Regions from separate parts of the Anaerotruncus sp. 80 genome, predicted to be linked through region 1. Evidence: riboswitches for the same ligand, from Rfam matches in the RefSeq annotation. Region 1 holds a riboswitch; each other region holds the start of a gene.
The links. A riboswitch is a leader RNA that binds a small molecule or an ion and turns the genes downstream of it on or off. The one in region 1 is predicted to bind cobalamin.
Positions count from the first base shown of each region.

Region 2: it holds a riboswitch for cobalamin, as region 1 does, so the genes downstream of both, D1155_RS08350 (bacterial Ig-like domain-containing protein) here and D1155_RS13230 (NCS2 family permease) in region 1, are expected to answer to the same signal.
Region 3: it holds a riboswitch for cobalamin, as region 1 does, so the genes downstream of both, D1155_RS01000 (radical SAM protein) here and D1155_RS13230 (NCS2 family permease) in region 1, are expected to answer to the same signal.
Region 4: it holds a riboswitch for cobalamin, as region 1 does, so the genes downstream of both, D1155_RS09770 (hypothetical protein) here and D1155_RS13230 (NCS2 family permease) in region 1, are expected to answer to the same signal.

Region 1 is NZ_QWES01000029.1:15,107-19,285, forward strand. It holds gene D1155_RS13225 (helix-turn-helix domain-containing protein) at 1-524, shown strand, start outside; gene D1155_RS13230 (NCS2 family permease) at 528-1,835, opposite strand; cobalamin riboswitch at 1,901-2,076, opposite strand; gene D1155_RS15605 (hypothetical protein) at 2,323-2,511, opposite strand; gene D1155_RS13235 (GNAT family protein) at 2,508-3,047, opposite strand; gene D1155_RS16025 (hypothetical protein) at 3,049-3,177, opposite strand; gene D1155_RS15610 (transposase) at 3,355-3,726, shown strand; gene D1155_RS13255 (aspartate/glutamate racemase family protein) at 4,086-4,179, opposite strand, start outside.
Region 2 is NZ_QWES01000014.1:25,155-29,333, forward strand. It holds gene D1155_RS08350 (bacterial Ig-like domain-containing protein) at 1-2,394, opposite strand, end outside; cobalamin riboswitch at 2,523-2,751, opposite strand; gene rplQ (50S ribosomal protein L17) at 3,020-3,361, opposite strand; gene D1155_RS08360 (DNA-directed RNA polymerase subunit alpha) at 3,406-4,179, opposite strand, start outside.
Region 3 is NZ_QWES01000001.1:213,832-218,010, reverse strand. It holds gene D1155_RS01015 (TetR/AcrR family transcriptional regulator) at 1-311, shown strand, start outside; gene D1155_RS01010 (ABC transporter ATP-binding protein) at 316-1,197, shown strand; gene D1155_RS01005 (ABC transporter permease subunit) at 1,194-1,979, shown strand; cobalamin riboswitch at 1,966-2,159, shown strand; gene D1155_RS01000 (radical SAM protein) at 2,293-3,663, shown strand; gene D1155_RS00995 (TetR/AcrR family transcriptional regulator) at 3,796-4,179, shown strand, end outside.
Region 4 is NZ_QWES01000017.1:34,482-38,660, reverse strand. It holds gene D1155_RS09790 (ATP-binding cassette domain-containing protein) at 1-51, opposite strand, end outside; gene cbiQ (cobalt ECF transporter T component CbiQ) at 42-818, opposite strand; gene D1155_RS09780 (energy-coupling factor ABC transporter substrate-binding protein) at 826-1,146, opposite strand; gene D1155_RS09775 (energy-coupling factor ABC transporter permease) at 1,148-1,897, opposite strand; cobalamin riboswitch at 2,057-2,240, opposite strand; cobalamin riboswitch at 2,368-2,548, shown strand; gene D1155_RS09770 (hypothetical protein) at 2,662-3,693, shown strand; gene D1155_RS09765 (sirohydrochlorin cobaltochelatase) at 3,707-4,179, shown strand, end outside.

The DNA of each region.
Region 1 (4,179 bases):
TTGATGTTCATATTTCACAGCTTCTTGACATGGACTATTTACTTCCAACTGAGAATTTATCACAAGAAACACCCGGTTCTTCACAACCAGGAAAAATCTATTATGTGTACGTACCCTCTCTCATACAGAAAAAAAACAAAGAGGTCAACATCTTGACCATAAATCAAGAAAAAGCTTCCTTTTATGGGCGTGTAGTCGACCCCACCGATTTTGCTAAGTGCACCTATTATTACACAGGAACAGTGCAGACTTTCGATTCATCCCAGAGGATTTTCCTCGCAAATACTGCAAATAAAAATGATTTGCTGGTTCTGGATCTTACCAGCAATTTTGGTACATCTTCAATTATCGTTGGTCTGTTCTGCAGTCTTTCCCTTGGTCGATACGATTCCTTTGTCAGCAAATGTATCGCTACCGAGAATCCTCTTACCGACCTCACCGAAGCCACTGCACTCACAGCTCCAACACGTGATGAATTGAACCAGCTAAAGAAAAGGCATATATTCAAAATACTGCAAACCTAAATTTTACAGGCAGAAATAAAGAAAAAATACCATAGCCAGCGCCACAACAGGCAGATTCACCTCATTTCTTCTGCCAGCGGCAATTTTGCAAATCAGATAAAAAATAAATCCCGCAGCAATTCCTGTCGTAATGGAGTATGTCATAGGCATCGCCACTATGGTAATAAATGCAGGAATGGCGTCATCCAGACGACCAAAATCAACTTTTTTCACTTCCATGAGAAGATACATTCCCACGATAATCAAAGCCGGTGCAGTTACAGCACTTGTCATCACCCCTGTCAGAGGCGAGAACACAACCGCCAGCAAGAAGCACAAAGCAGTTGTTACAGCAGTCAGACCGGTTTTTCCGCCTGCCGCAATCCCGGAAACCGATTCCGCATAGCATGTAACGGTAGAGGTTCCAAATAAAGCGCCCATCACAGAACCTGCCGCATCAGCAATTAAAATCGACCCGCTTCCCGGCATGGTTCCCTTTTCATCGGTCATTCCCGCCCTGGAGCTGGTGCCGATTAAAAAACCAAGGGTATCAAACATATCAACCATGGTCAATGAGATAATAAGCGCAATAAGTGACAGGATACCGGACAAGCCCGCTTTTCCTGAAATCAATCCGGAAAAATCAAGCTTAAAAGCCACGTCCGCTATTGCGCCCGGAAACTCTGCAAGGTGGTCGGGCATCGCTGTCTGTCCTGCCGCCAGACTCAGTACAATCGTTATCACCATACCGATAATCAAACTTCCATTTATGTTCAATACCACCAAAACAGCTGTGATTGCCACTCCAAGCAATGCAATCAGAACTGTAGGCGAACTGAGATCCCCGAGAGCAGGCATTCCGCTTGCTAAAGATATAATCCCTGTATCCAGAAGACCAATGAGCGCTATAAACAGACCCACGCCGGCGCTTATAGCGTATTTCAGATTTACAGGTACTGCATTGATTATCTTATCTCTCAGAGGCGAGATAACAATTAGAAAAAATAGGATTCCGGAAAGGAAGGTAAGTGCCAGCGCCTGCTGCCATGAATATCCGTAAATTCCGCATAGGGTATACGCAAAAAAGGCATTCATCCCCATACCCGGCGCCATCGCAAAAGGCTTATTGCTCAAAAATGCACACAGCAGCGTGCCTGCTGCGGCAGAAAGACATGTAGCAACCATAACGGCGCCGGAACTCATGCCTGTAGATGACAGAAATACCGGGTTCAGAAAAATGATATACGCCATGGCAAAAAAGGTTGTCAGACCGGCGCGTACTTCCTGTCTGACAGTGGTGTGATTTTCTTCCAGTTTAAATAGTTTTTTCATTAGTGCCCTCCATATAAAAAAATAACGCATCCGGCAGAGATACTTTCGCATCATATCTCTCCAATGCGTTTGCGCTGCTTCCCAGCTGGTGTTCTGACTCCAGTATCAGCATCTTTCTTCGCCTTCCCGGTTTCCCAGTGACATCATGAAGAAGACTCCTCTGTTACAGCGTTGGCGGCGTACAGGAATTTCACCTGTTTTCCTTTAAACCCTTTCGGGTACTGGCAAGCTCTTTTCAATTTTCATATATCATTATACACAATTTGAGCGAAAATGCAAGACTTTTGCATGTCTTCAAACAGGGCAAAGGCATGAAAAAAGAAATGTGACAAATATTCGTGATTCTTTTATTTTTGTCAACATCAGAAACCGTTCTCAGACTGACGGAAAAATCTCTTGAAGAGTGTACAAAAGGAAACGCCGTAAACCTGTCAAACTCCACTTATAAAGACAGCCGCCCTTTTCGCTAGGCGGCTGTTAATTATTCTTAATTCTTTAGACATCCCACCGGCACTACATAAATTCCAGCCTGCCTTCGGTAAGCATAATCACCTACGCCAATAAGAATCATTAAAAAAGCCGGTTTTTTCATTTTATCTGTGTCTATTTTTTTCGGCGTGTTGGCATAATTTTTTTCGGCGTGTTGGCGTTTTTCCAGCTTATTCACTGCATTCATTTACCATATCGCTCAAAGTATTCCTCTGCCAGCATGGACATCAGATGCACGTCGTAAAGCACTCCATTCTTCCTGCAATTCTTTCTCAGCACGCCCTCGTACTGAAATCCCAGATTCAGATACAGATGCGCCGCTGGATTTCCCGTATAATGATCCAGATAAACCCGCTTCATGCCAAACTCCTCAAAGCACAGCTTCATAGCCGCTTCCATCGCCTGCCTTCCGTAGCCTTTTCCACGAAGCGCCGTATCCGCAATGTAAATCCGCCAGATTTCACACTTCCAGCCTTCTATGATATCGCCAAGAATAATTCTTCCCACCGGCTCACCGCTCTTGCGCAGACAAATAGTGTACTGGCGCATATCCTCTACTTCATCAAACTTCACATAAGCCTTGGTCACATCTTCAAAGCTTTGCCCATCAGCAATGCTGAAAAACTCCGTTACTTCAGGCTGTCTCTCCCATGGGTCGAAGTATTTCAAACCCTCAAAAACGCTGTCGCGTATGATTAAGTCCTTGGTTTCAATCGGGTTCATATCAATTTTCCTTTTGTTGAGACAGTGCACTCTTAATCAAATACTCCATCCCTGCGGGCATATCATAATTTCCTTCCGCTCCGGCACCAAAGAGAAACGCTATCTTACATCCTGTATTTTTCTTTTCCATGAATTTCCTCAAACAACTATCTTCCTTTCAGCATATTTCAAACCCAAAAGAAAAGAAAGTACTGGACATCCTGCCAAACAGAAAAACCGATGCCCTATACCAATACTTTGCAAGATATCCAAACCGAAACAACGTAAAATACGTCGTCATAGATTTAGGCACACTATTCAGAAGCGCGTGGTAAAAACAGCATTTCCAAAAGCAGAAATCGTCGCCGACCGGTTCCATGCCCTGAGACTTGCCATTTACGCGTTAGAACAAATTCGCAAAGAAGTCCAAAAGAACTTCCACACAAAACGAAGAAAATACTTTAAACATGCCAGAACACTCCTCATCAAACACAAAGAGAAACTGGAGCCAGAAGAACTCGAACAAGTATCCAATATGCTCACACCATCCAAAGAACTAGCCCTGAAAAAACTGGCGTATGACCGATTTGCTTCCCCAGATATCTATACCGCAAAGAAAAGACTACTAGCCTTTAAAATGGCGGTACAAGCAGCAAACCTAGCCTGTTCAACAAAGTTGCCTATACCTACACAGAATTGACGTACCATTTTCCAACGGATATACCGAAGGCTGCAACAATCCAATCAAAGTCACCAAGAGAGTCGCTTATGGCATGAGAAACTACGAAAGATTTAAGAAAAGAATTCTCCATACTATGGTTCAATATTAAACCAAAGGAGACAGCTTTATCACTGCCTCCTCAGTCACTTAAATTTTTTATTTTGCGTTCCACCCCAACATTTTACATTGAACCTGAAATACTGCAAACCTAAAAGCAACCCTCTTTTGTTAGATCCAGTCTCTACAAAAGAGGCTTGCTCTTTCATCCTCTATCTGCAGGTCTGATTAGTCTAAAACTGGCTCCAGTACTTATTTTATGATTATAAAGTATTCATCCCTCAGCTGCCCATAAAAGTAGAAATTTCTACCAACGAAACTTCCCCCAGTGCTGCAGCCACCATACTCATCATAGAACTAAAATCAAACACAGGG
Region 2 (4,179 bases), on a different contig from region 1:
CCAACTCTTAGTGGCTCCTTCTATCGGTGTGCCGCCTTCATTTTTATTCTCTGTATTCACATACCACTGATAGGTTAATTTTCCATAGTCATCTTTCTTTACGGATACACTGACTCTCCCTTTTGAAGCAGCATCTCCGACTCTCAAAGATTCGTTACCCTTCGGCTGCTTAGTAAACACTGGTTTTGCCGCAGAGTCTACCTTGATAAAGACGTAAACACCCGTTATATCTTTTCCTGCCGCATTCTTCTCTCCGGTTGTCGCATAAGATTCGTATTTTTTTCCCTTAAAGGTGCATGTGATTTCACAGGACCAGTAACTACCTAAATCATCTGCATATTTCGCATCCGTAAACGGCTGAATTTCCGTCACGTCTTTCGGTCCGAAGCTGCCGCCTGTTTTCGACTCTGCACCGGCTGTGGCGAAATTTCTATACCATTGATAACTGTACACTGCTCCCTCTACCGGATTTTCAAGCTTAACGGAAATTTTTTCCGCTTCAGCCCCCGGTGCGTACACAAAACCTTTATGAAAAGCATAGGAGTAATCATCTCCCAACTCATTACCAAAATTTTCCAATGTCGCTTTTGGTGTCGGATCAGCACTAACTACAATTTTTATGATATTGGAAATAGCAGTATTTTCCTTATTTTTTTCATTGGTAAACTGACAATAGTAGTAAGTTGTACCGATTTCTTCTGTAGATGGTGTATATTCCCTATCCTGTGCTCCTTCAATAGCAGTCGCACCTTCTGTAGAATTGATACTGTTCTTGTACCACTGATAACGCACTGCTCCGCTTGCGCTGGCTTTCGCTGTCAGCGCTGCCGCTTTATTTCCCTGGATGTAATCCGCAGATTTTGGCTGTTCTACAACGGTAGGCACATCCGTTTCAGGCTCTTTTTCATAACAAATCTGATAGATTGTTTCTGCATAGCGGTCAGAGGAAACTGTAATTTCTACATTCATGCGGCCGGATTCATCCCACTTTACAGGAATTTCACTTTCCTCTCCATTTGAAACTTCTATTCCATTTGCTTTAATCATGTATGACTTATTGTACCCAGTTGCTTTAATCTTAGTCGTTTCCGCATCCTTGTCAATATACGTATGATACTGCGTTTCATCCTGATTGAAGGCTTTATCCATTATACCTTCTACCGCCAGTTCTTTCAGGGTAGCATTAAGATTTGCTTTTATACTGTACTGCGCAACGATCCCCATGCTTCCCTTATAACGAACATGAAAGCATCCTTGATACAGCTTTGAGCGGTTTCCGGAGATCATACCAGACTCTCCCCGTACAGTTTTATTCAGCGCTTCGCCTGCAAATTCGTTGGTCGGCGCCTGCGGATCAGAAGAGAAGCTGCTATAGATATATACGCCTTTATTGCCGAGATAATCCGGTATGTCCACTTCATATCCGTCTTTTTTGCCATCCTGCAATGCAGGAGTCATTGTAAGCGGATTTTTACGTTCGCTAAAATCTTCCTCACTTCTATAAAGTTCCAAGACTTTCAAGGAAGGAGCATTCAGCAATTGTACGTTTATGAATGGCATGATAATATCTGCTTTCGGATTATATGCCGTTAGCCAGCAGGAATCCTCTGTCTGATTTAAAGTTACATTTTTGACTACTGCTTTACTACTTGCCGCAGCTCCACCAACCGGCGCAACTTCACCATTAGAGTCAATTACCCCCAGCTGCAGTCCTTCCATGCCCACGCCGTTAAGCATCCGCTGAGATTCTTCCTTTGCGCCAAACTGCGCCACATTGAATCCCCAGCAATGGATATCGAAAGGAACGTCTCTGAGCCTGCTCAGTGTATACACCGGCTTCCAATGTATCCCATTATTTCCTGATGTAGCATAGCTAGCGGAAACCCCTGTATACATATCCTTCTTTTCAGCAGAAGCATAGCGGAAAAATTCCAAACAGTCTCCTTCCTTGATTGCTGTGACTGCCGGCGTCTCACAAAGCTGTCTGTTGATCATAACACCGCTGTCTGTGGTTTTCTCACCAAAATAACGGGTTACATTGCCGTTCTCGTCTATCTCCAGCTTATCAGCTGCTGTCTCTTTAGTAAATTCTTCTCCATATTTCTCCATATGCGCTTTTACCAGCGCATCCAATACAGAAACTTCATCCTTCACGCTGTCGGCATAGCCGTAGGTCTCAGCAAGATCCGCATCTACCTGGGTATTCACCAGCGGCGCATGGAAAAACTTCTGATTCGCCTGTGAAGTAATAGTTACCTTACAGGATTTCTCTGCTTCCGCTTCGGTTCCATCACCTGTATCCGCAAATGCCATAGATGGCATCATGCTGAAAACAATGAGAAAGCTGAGAAGCAGCACAAGAGTTTTCTTCAAGTTTTGCTTTTGTTCTTTCATGTGTTTTTTCCTTTCTTGTCTTAGTTACCGCCTACAGCTTCCTGCTTTTTACAACAAAAAAGACTATAGGCATTTGCCTACAGTCCGAATTTACTGTATCTTAACCATGGATTCTTACGGTTACCTCGCCGCAAATCCTCATTTCATGCAGGTCTCCTGGCTCATGGATTATCGTCTCAATCTCCCTTCCCAGGTTTCCCCAGTGGTTGACTATTTCCAGTCTCAATCAAAACAATCCAACTACAGTGGCGGGTCCGCGCAGGACTTTCACCTGCTTCCCTCTTAGCTTTCTCATTGACATCTCCTGATAAACAAGGTGCGATTCCAATGGAAAGAACACAAAACGTTGTTTTTTATTTTAGTTTTTAATTATTGTTTGGAATTTCTTCCAATTGTATTATAGCCCTCTCCGAACAAATTTGCAATATCATTTTTTATTACTACATTATATAGATATTAATCTTTCCCTGCTGCGCCACTTTTTCTCAAAATTATACGCTTTCAGGTTGCAAGGTCTTCATACTACCTCAAATACAGCAAAGTCTACTAAAGAAATCACAGTATAACCATAAAACCCTGCAGGGCTTACCATGCAGGGTTTTCATGTTTTATCTTAAGCTGATGATTATACTAATTCTAAGAACACTACTTCAGCGCAATCGCCTCTTCTAGGTCCCAGCTTCAGAATTCTTGTATATCCACCGTTTCTGTCAGCATACTTTGGTGCAATTTCATCAAACAGCTTGCTTACTACGCTTTCGTCGTAGATGTATGCCAGCGCCTGTCTTCTTGCGTGAAGGTCGCCGCGCTTTGCAAGTGTAATCAGCTTTTCTGCTTCTCTTCTAGCTTCCTTAGCTCTGCAGTCAGTAGTAGAAATTCTACCTTCTCTGAGCAGATCAGTTACCAGATTTCTCAGCATAGCTTTTCTGTGAGCAGTAGGTCTGCCCAGTTTTCTATATCCTGGCATATCAATTCTCCTTTCACTTCGTTATTGTCTGTCTATGCAAATGATTAATCGTCGCTTGGTTTGAGACCAAGTCCTAATTCTTCTAATTTTGCTTTCACTTCGTCGAGGGACTTCTTACCAAGGTTTCTAACCTTCATCATATCCTCTTCGGTGCGTTCGGTTAATTCTTCAACAGTGTTGATTGCAGCTCTCTTCAGGCAGTTGAAAGAACGAACGGAAAGTTCCAATTCATCAATTGTCATTTCCAGCGCTTTTTCTTTCTGGTCTTCTTCTTTTGCAACCATGATTTCCATACCGTCGGTAGAATCATCCAGCTGAATGAAGAGATTCAGGTGTTCCTGCATAATCTTCGCTCCTATGGATACGCCTTCTTCCGGCGTGATGGAACCATCTGTCCAAATTTCCAGAATCAATCTGTCAAAGTCAGTGACCTGACCAACTCTTGTGTTCTCTACTGTATAGTTGACTTTTCTAACAGGTGTGTAGATAGAGTCAACTGGAATCACTGAAATCGGTGTGCTTTCTGTCTTGTTCTGGTCAGCAGGTACATAGCCTCTGCCTCTTGCGAGATTGATTTCCATTACAAGTGTAGCATTTTCTTCCAGTGTTGCAATATGCAGCTCAGGATTGAAAATTTCCATTTCGGAATCGCCAATGATGTCCGCAGCCGTTACAACTTTTGGACCAACCGCATTGATGATTACACGCTTTGTATTATCGCCGTTCAGTCTTACAGCAAGTTTCTTTAAGTTTAAGATGATTTCTGTTACGTCTTCTTTGACACCTGGTATCGTTGAAAACTCGTGAAGTATTCCGTC
Region 3 (4,179 bases), on a different contig from region 1:
GTCAGTATCCGGACATGGCGAATTTTACCATCAAAGCATTTTACGAAAAGGACCCGGAAATCTGCGCAGCTGTTTCTGAAAGCTATCACCGGTATTTTAACCTGAAAGCGGATCGTGCCCGTATCAACTTTGATCCGGCGCAGTTTGTGCCAGGACTGGATATTCCCATGATGTACAGGGAGATGTACTGGGCGTCGGAAGGATATCTGTGGGAGATGGTGCAGCGAGGACCTGTGAATACCGCAGAAATGGAAAAGGATTTTACCAGACTGATCGCATTTTGGAAAAGTATTTATCTTCGGAAGGAGTGACGAGATGGATGCAATCAAGTTAGAAAATTTGACTAAATATTATGGAAAAAACCGGGGGATCTCCGGCGTCAGTCTGACCGTTTCCGAAGGAGAATTCTTTGGATTCATCGGTCCCAACGGCGCAGGGAAATCTACGACAATCCGCACGATGATGGGGCTCATAAAAAAGACCGGAGGAGACGCCTGGGTGAGCGGACTTGCTGCTTGCGAAGAAAGAGAGCAGATTCTTGCCAGGACTGGATATCTTCCGTCGGAAGCAATTTTTTATCGCGGAATGCGGGTGAAAGATATCTTGAAGCTGTCTGCGGACTTGCGAAAAAAGGACTGCAGAAAGGAAGCTGTGCGGCTTTGTGAAAGATTACAACTTTCTGAGAAACGAAAAGTGGAGGAACTCTCTTTTGGTAACAGGAAAAAAGTCGCCATTGTCTGCGCGCTGCAGCATCAGCCGGAAATTTTAATTCTGGACGAACCGACCAGCGGTCTTGACCCACTGATGCAGAAAGAATTTTTTGAAATCCTTCGGGAGCGCAATGCAGATGGAACGACTATTTTTTTGTCCAGTCATATTTTGTCAGAGGTGCAGCGAAACTGCAGCCGTGCCGCAATCATTCGTGAAGGGAAGATCATTGCCTGCGATCGTGTAGAGGCGCTTTCTCGCACCAGCGCCAGGCGTGTTGCGGTTTGCGGCAGCGTAAATCTTGACGGACTTTGCGGAATTCGTGACCGGAAAGAGATTGCGGGGCAGACCAGCTTTCTTTACAGCGGCGATATGAACAAGTTGCTGAGAAGGCTTGCGGATGGACAGATTGCGGATCTCGCCGTATCTGAGCCGGATTTGGAAGAGGTATTTCTTCACTATTATGAAAAGGATGGTGAGGCGCTGTGATATTGGTTAGACATGAGTTGAGACAGGGACGCGTTTCGTTTTTGATTTGGACTGCTGCCATTTCTTTTCTTCTGGCAGTTTGCATCTTCCTCTTTCCGGAGATGAAAGGACAGATGGAGAGTGTTGGCGATGTGTTTGCTTCCATGGGCTCTTTTTCCGACGCTTTTGGAATGGACCGTCTGAACTTCGGCATGCTGACCGGATTTTATGCTATTGAATGTGGGAATGTGCTGGGGCTTGGCGGCGCATTCTATGCCTGTCTGTGCGCGGCTGGCATTTTGAGCAAGGAAGAAAAAGATGGAACGGCTGAATTCCTGCTGCCCCATCCGATTAGCCGCAGGCGGGTCGTGACGGAAAAACTCCTTGCGGTATTGGTGCAGGTGACGGCGATAAATCTGCTGGTTTATGGGATTTCTGTGTGTGCTATAGCGGCGGTAGGTGAAGCGATTCCCTGGAGGGAAATCAATTTGCTGCATCTTGCGTATTATCTGCTGCAACTGGAGCTGGCGGGGATTTGCTTCGGGATTTCTGCTTTCACACGTAAAGGCAGCGTGGGCGCCGGACTTGGCATCGCTTTTATGATGTATTTTCTGAATCTCATTGCCAACATTGCGGAAGTGGCGGCGTTTTTAAAATATGTGACGCCTTTCGCCTACTGCGAAGGAGCGGATATCGTGACAGCGGGCAGTCTCGATGGGACACTGGTCGCAATCGGGATGGTAATTGGGCTGCTTGGGATTGGAGCCGGCTATTTGCGGTATGTAAAAAAAGATATTTATTAAATCATGTTCTCCCGATTGGATTGGGCGCTAAGATGGAAGCAGGTGAGAATCCTGCACGGTACCGCCACTGTAATGGGGGAATTCTTGTTCGATGGTTTTAGACCAGCCACTGGAAACGGGAAGGTGAGTAAGAACGATGCCCTCTGAGTTAGGAGACATGCAGAAAATACGGGCTGCACCATTTTGGTGCAGCTTTTGATTAGTCAAATCCAGGAAATTGTCTAGTTCTAATTTTTGAAAAGTGCAGTATAATATGTTACGAAAAAAAGGAAATATATCTTCATAGAGACGAATAAACTGGAGGTGGAATATTTTGGTAAAGGATGTAAAACATATCATGGAAAGAAAAGCCTTCGAAAAAGGCTTGGAGTCGATTATCAACAAGGGACAGGAAAAGGATTTGACCGAAGTTATGCTTCCTATGATTAATATGCTGGAGAAAATTTTAGGAGACGCATGGGAAGGTTCTTCCTATGAACTTTTGAGAAAGCTGGCAAAAGACCCGAATAGCAAGTGGACCCATTATACACAAAATATTTTGCGCAATGTGGATCCGCATATTTTGAAGACCTTTGCTTTAAATGCCGGATATGAGTCTGGTTTTCGTGGTTACAAGACTTCTCTGAAAATGTCTGAAAGATACCAGTGCAATATTCCATGGATTATTCTGATGGACCCTACAACAGCGTGCAATATGCACTGTACCGGTTGTTGGGCTGCGGAATATGGCGATAAAATGAACCTTTCTTTTGAGGATATGGATAGAATTATCACAGAAGGTAAAGAATTGGGTATTCACGCTTTTCTGTTCACCGGCGGCGAACCGCTGATTAAGAAAAAGGAAATTATCCGTCTGTGCGAAAAACACAGCGATTGTGCATTTCATGCGTTTACCAACGGTACACTGATTGATGAAGCATTCTGTGACGACCTTCTTCGAGTAGGTAATTTCTTTGTATCGGTTAGCATTGAGGGTTTTGAAGAAAGCAACGACGGGAGAAGAGGAGAAGGCCATTTCCAGAAAGCCTTGGCGGCGATGGATTTGATGCATGAAAAGAGAATTCCTTTCGGTGTGTCGATTTGCTATACGAGCAAGAACTATTTGACTGTAACCAGTGATGAATTCCTGGATATGCTTATCGATAAAGGCTGTGTTTTTGCATGGTATTTCCATTATATGCCGGTGGGTGTCAATGCGAGTACAGAACTGCTTTTGACACCGGAACAGAGAGTTTATATGCACGATAAAATCAGGGAAATCCGCGGTATTACAGGTGGTAAAGAGATATTTGCGATTGACTTTCAAAACGATGGAGAGTTTGTACATGGCTGCATTGCGGCAGGGGAAAGGTATTGCCATATCAATGCCAACGGAGACGTGGAACCTTGTGTATTTATTCACTACTCCGGCGCTAATATCAAAGAAAAGTCACTTCTTGATTGTTTGCGTCAGCCGCTATTTCTTGCATATCGTGATGGACAGCCGTTTAATGACAATCATCTGCGGCCTTGCCCTATGCTGGAAAACCCAGGAATTCTGCAGGAATTAGTAAAGAAGACCGGAGCAAAATCTACGGATTTAGAAGCGCCGGAATCCTGTGAGCATCTTTGTGGAAAGTGCACAGAATATGCAAAGAACTGGGCGCCGGTGGCAGATAAACTGTGGGAGCAGGATAGGAAATAAACATATGCTGCAAGAGATAAGCTGCGCTGTTTGATGAGGAAATATCAAGCAGTGCAGTTTTTTTAAAATTGACTATAAGTCATTGACTGATAGTCAATTATACAGTATAATAAAGAAAAAGGAGGCACGCTTATGACGAGCAGACAGATTGCTGCCCTTGCAACAAAGAAAAAACTGCTGGATGCAGGCAGCAAAATTATCGCAGAGAAAGGACTTTCTCAGGCGACAGTTGACGAGATCACTGCACTGGCAGGTGTTTCGAAGGGCACCTTTTATACTTATTTTAAGAAGAAAGAGGATATTGTATTTGCGCTTGGATATGGTGCTTTCAGCGAGGTTTTGGATAAGGCCATGAGCCTGCAGGATACTTTCATAGAAAAAATCATCTATTATATGGTGCATTTTTCGGCATGTATTGAAGACAGCGGATATAAGCTTTCTCAGGAGTGGATCAGAAGTTTGTCTGATATTTCTTCTTCGGAGGAGACAGGTCCCCGTGGAAAGCTCAAGTTTGAT
Region 4 (4,179 bases), on a different contig from region 1:
TTTAATGATAATATCTTTGGTCATGTCTTTCGCGGAAGCTCCTATCTCCATAATTTAAACCATAAAGTAAAAGCCAAAAGGGCAGTTTCATAAAGTACAATGTAGTAGATATTTCTTTTGCTGGTGGGATGGCTTTCTTCCAGCACTCTAATTTCACCATCATATCCTCTGGACTCCATAGCGTCATAAAGATTTCTGGAACGCTTCATAGATCTGATAAACAGTGCCTGCACCATAGAGGCAAAAGATTTTATTGATGTTTTAAAATCCTTGTGTCCAAGGCGGGCGCTTTGTGAAGTGGAAATGTAGTAGGCTACGTCCAGCAGCACAAAGATATAGCGGTAAATCAGAAGCATGAGCTCTATCATAAGAGCTGGCACATGAAGCTTTCTGAGGACGCTTAGAATATCTGTCATAGTAGTATTAAAAGATAAAAAGTATAGACAGGATACGGCGGCTAGTGCTGTAGTGATAAGCTGTGCCCCATGCAAAATGCCTGCAAAACTTCCAGTGACGTACCAGCTTCCAATAGGAACGGCAAAGGCGTCAAGGGGACGTTTTCCGATGTTGATGATAATGGCAGCAGTGCTCAGTATGAGAAAGGCCAGGGGAACCATCATCAAATTTCTGTATCTGGCAGCGGAAATACCGCCGCGAACAATGGTTAGCCAGCTGTTGACTCCAATGACAAAGACGCCCATAGCAATGGAACGACTGACAATACAAAAAATAAGAGTCAGCATTGCAAAAGCGAACTTTTCCATGGGGTTTACATATCTGAGTTTTGACAAATAGCACAGCTTATCTACAATAATCATAATTTATTTATTCATCCTTCATCCATTTTTTTCTTTCGTAAAACCGACCCATAAAGAAGGCGAGAATGCCGACTCCGATACCGGTCTGTACGCAGAAAATTAAACTTTCGATTTCACCGGGAATTTCGCCGCCCAGATAGCTTTCTAAAATCGGTGTAAACCAAGGTTCATATTCACCGCCCTGTATCTCTTCTATAGCGCCGCCGGCAGCGTCATCAGAGCCGCCAAATTCAGCGTCTTTGAGCATTAAGAAGGGTACGACTGCGATGAGAATTGCCAGAATCAGAAGCAGAACCACAAGACCCTTTTTAGATTTCTTCTTATTCATATTATTTGCCCTCCTTGATAAATCCGATTGATTTCAGTTCAGGTTTCGCAAAGGATTCTAAACCGATGACGATGATAACAGTCAAAATGCCTTCCACGATAGCAAGAGGCACTTGTGTCGTAGCAAAAATACCCATGAATTTCGCAAGGGAAGCGCCGACACCTCCTACTTCTGAAGGATAAGCCAGAGCCAGCTGCAGACTGGTAATGCAGTATGTAAGCAAATCACCTAAGGCAGCTGCCAGAAATACAGAAAACATTTTGTTTACCTTTAACTTTTTGCATAGCTTGTACACGCCATAGGTGATAAAAGGTCCTGCGATAGCCATGGAGAAAGTGTTCGCTCCAAGGGTAGTAAGACCGCCGTGAGCCAGCAGAATTGCCTGAAATAAAAGTACGATAATTCCCAAAATGCTGACTGCTGCAGGTCCAAAAAGGATTGCGCCAAGACCGGTTCCTGTCATGTGAGAGCAGCTTCCTGTAACCGATGGAATTTTTAGCGAGGAAATTACAAAGATAAATGCACCTGCCATGGCAAGTACAGTGATAATTTTTCTATTATCTGTAAGGGTATTTCTGATGGAGAAAAAACCCCAGATAAGAAATGGAACGCATATCGCTCCCCATACCAGACAGTAGGTTCCGGGTAAGTAGCCCTCCATAATGTGCATGGCATTTGCCGTGGGAACCATACCAAAGACCAGTGAAAAAACTGTTACAATTGATAAAAATAATTTTTGCCTTTTTGTCATAAAGTATCTCCTTTCTTGATAAACAAATGAACAAAACACGAAATGTTGTATCTCTACGCAATAAAAAATCCTGTCATTTATGACAGGTGCAGCGATAGAAAAGTATGCAAAAAATACTTTCCGTTTCGTGTTCACACCCGGTCATCGTTCGTAACCTGTGTAAATTGGCTGTATTTGGGTAGTTCTTCTGACTTAGACATCTGGCACCCTTATCTTGCCTTCCCAGTTTCCCAGTGACATAAATTAAGATAGGGCTACGTCATTACAGCGGCGCGACCGTGCAGGACTTTCACCTGCTTCTCTTTTAAACCCCTTGAAAGGGACCCTTATACATTCAATTGTAACCTCATTATATTACCGGAGGTTGTATTTTGTCAAGCGGAGGATAGGGGCAAAAAAAGATTCTGTACAAATACGATTTGATATGATACAATGTCAGCGTAGAAACGTTGATGCTTTGAAATAACAACTGAATGACAAGTATTTCTTGTCTGTTTTAACAGCAAAGAGGGAAACAGGTGCAAATCCTGTGCGGTTGCCGCCGCTGTAAGGAAGGAGTCATGCCGAAATACCACTGGACAGATAGTCTGGGAAGGTGTGCATGATGAAGATATCCGAGCCAGAAGACCTGCTTGAAATACTAGGAGTGCGCCTGACGGTTATCAGGTTTCCTAAACGACAGATACAGAAAATACGGGCTGTAGCATATTTTGCTACAGCATTTTTATTATTCTAATATTAAAACTTGCTTAGGAGAAATCAAAGTGGAAGAAAGAGAGTTAGAGCTAAGGAAGAAGCTGCTGATTGAAAAGATCAGTCGAAATCCAGACAGGAAATACGGGCAGAATGACAAAACTTCTGCTGTCTGGAAAAATTATGCATTAGCAAGTCCGGACGGCAAATGTGTCTACCAAAGCTTTTCTGATGAAGAACTGCTCGCTTATCTAAGGCGTTTAGCGTCAGAACTGGGGTATGGCCCTACGCAGGGAGAAGTATTTTGGGTACTGAAAGACTACATCAAACAAAGGTTTGGTAAATGGCCTTATGCGCTTCGTGCTGCAGGGCTTTCCGCGTCAGCAGGTAAAGGCGGAAAAACTATGGAGCAGATGGAAAAAGAGCGATTGCATAAGGAAAAGCTTCTTGACATGGTCAGAGAAAAAGCACTAGAGCTTGGGAAAATTCCGCATCCCAGAGATTTGCCTGAGGTTTGCAGGGAAATCAAAAAATATTACAGCGGCTGGACTTCTGTTATTAAAGCTGCAAAGTTGGATGCTGATTTTCTTAAAAGAGCAGTCTATAAGATTCCTGATTTAGAACTGGAATATATCAATATGCTGGAAGCAGTTAGAAATTTTGCTCATGAAATAGGACGAAGTCCTCTTCATGGAGAAATTGAACAGGCTGTTAAGCAGGCGCTCATAGAGCGATGCGGCTCCTGGCGCAATGCGCTGTTTCAGATTGATTTGGAACCGGTTCTCCGAATGGAGCCTTTTCACGATATTTATATCGACCATAGAATGACAGAAAATCGAAGGCTCCATTCTGACAGTCTCTATGGCTGCTATTATAAGGTATTGAATCTGGATGAAGATGATAGAAAGCGCCTTGGTATGGTAAAAGATATCTATCTGAAAAACGGAAAAATTCCTATGAAAAAGGAAGTGCCAAGACAGCTGCGGCAGGATTTGCACGAAAAATGCGGTTCCTGGGGTAACGTTCTCTATCAGATTGGCGTTACGCCAAAGGAATACTACGAGGAGAAAAATAAAAAGAAAAATAGTAATCAAGGAAAGTAAGAGGAATAAAAAGATGAATCAGAAACAAGACACCGCGATTCTGGTAGTCAGCTTTGGCACCAGCTATAACGAAAATAGAAAGGTCACAATAGATGCTATTGAGCAGGCAGTTGCGGATGCTTTTTCAGATTATCCGGTGCGGCGTGCTTTTACCAGTCAGATGATTATTAATAAGCTAAAGAAAAGGGATGGACTTCATATCGACAACGAAGCTGAGTCACTGCAGCATGCAGCAGCAGATGGATTCAGAAAGCTGGTGATACAGCCGACACATTTGATGAATGGAACAGAGTATCACGACCTTCTGCGCGATGTGGAAAAACATAGAGATCTTTTTGCAGCTGCAGTACTTGGAGAACCTCTTTTAACTGATAAAGAGGATTTTGAGAAAGTTGCAGCTGCCATGGTGGAAGACACAAAAGAGCATACGGATGAAAAGACGGCCGTGGTGTTGATGGGACATGGAACAGGTGTTGAGGCAAACAG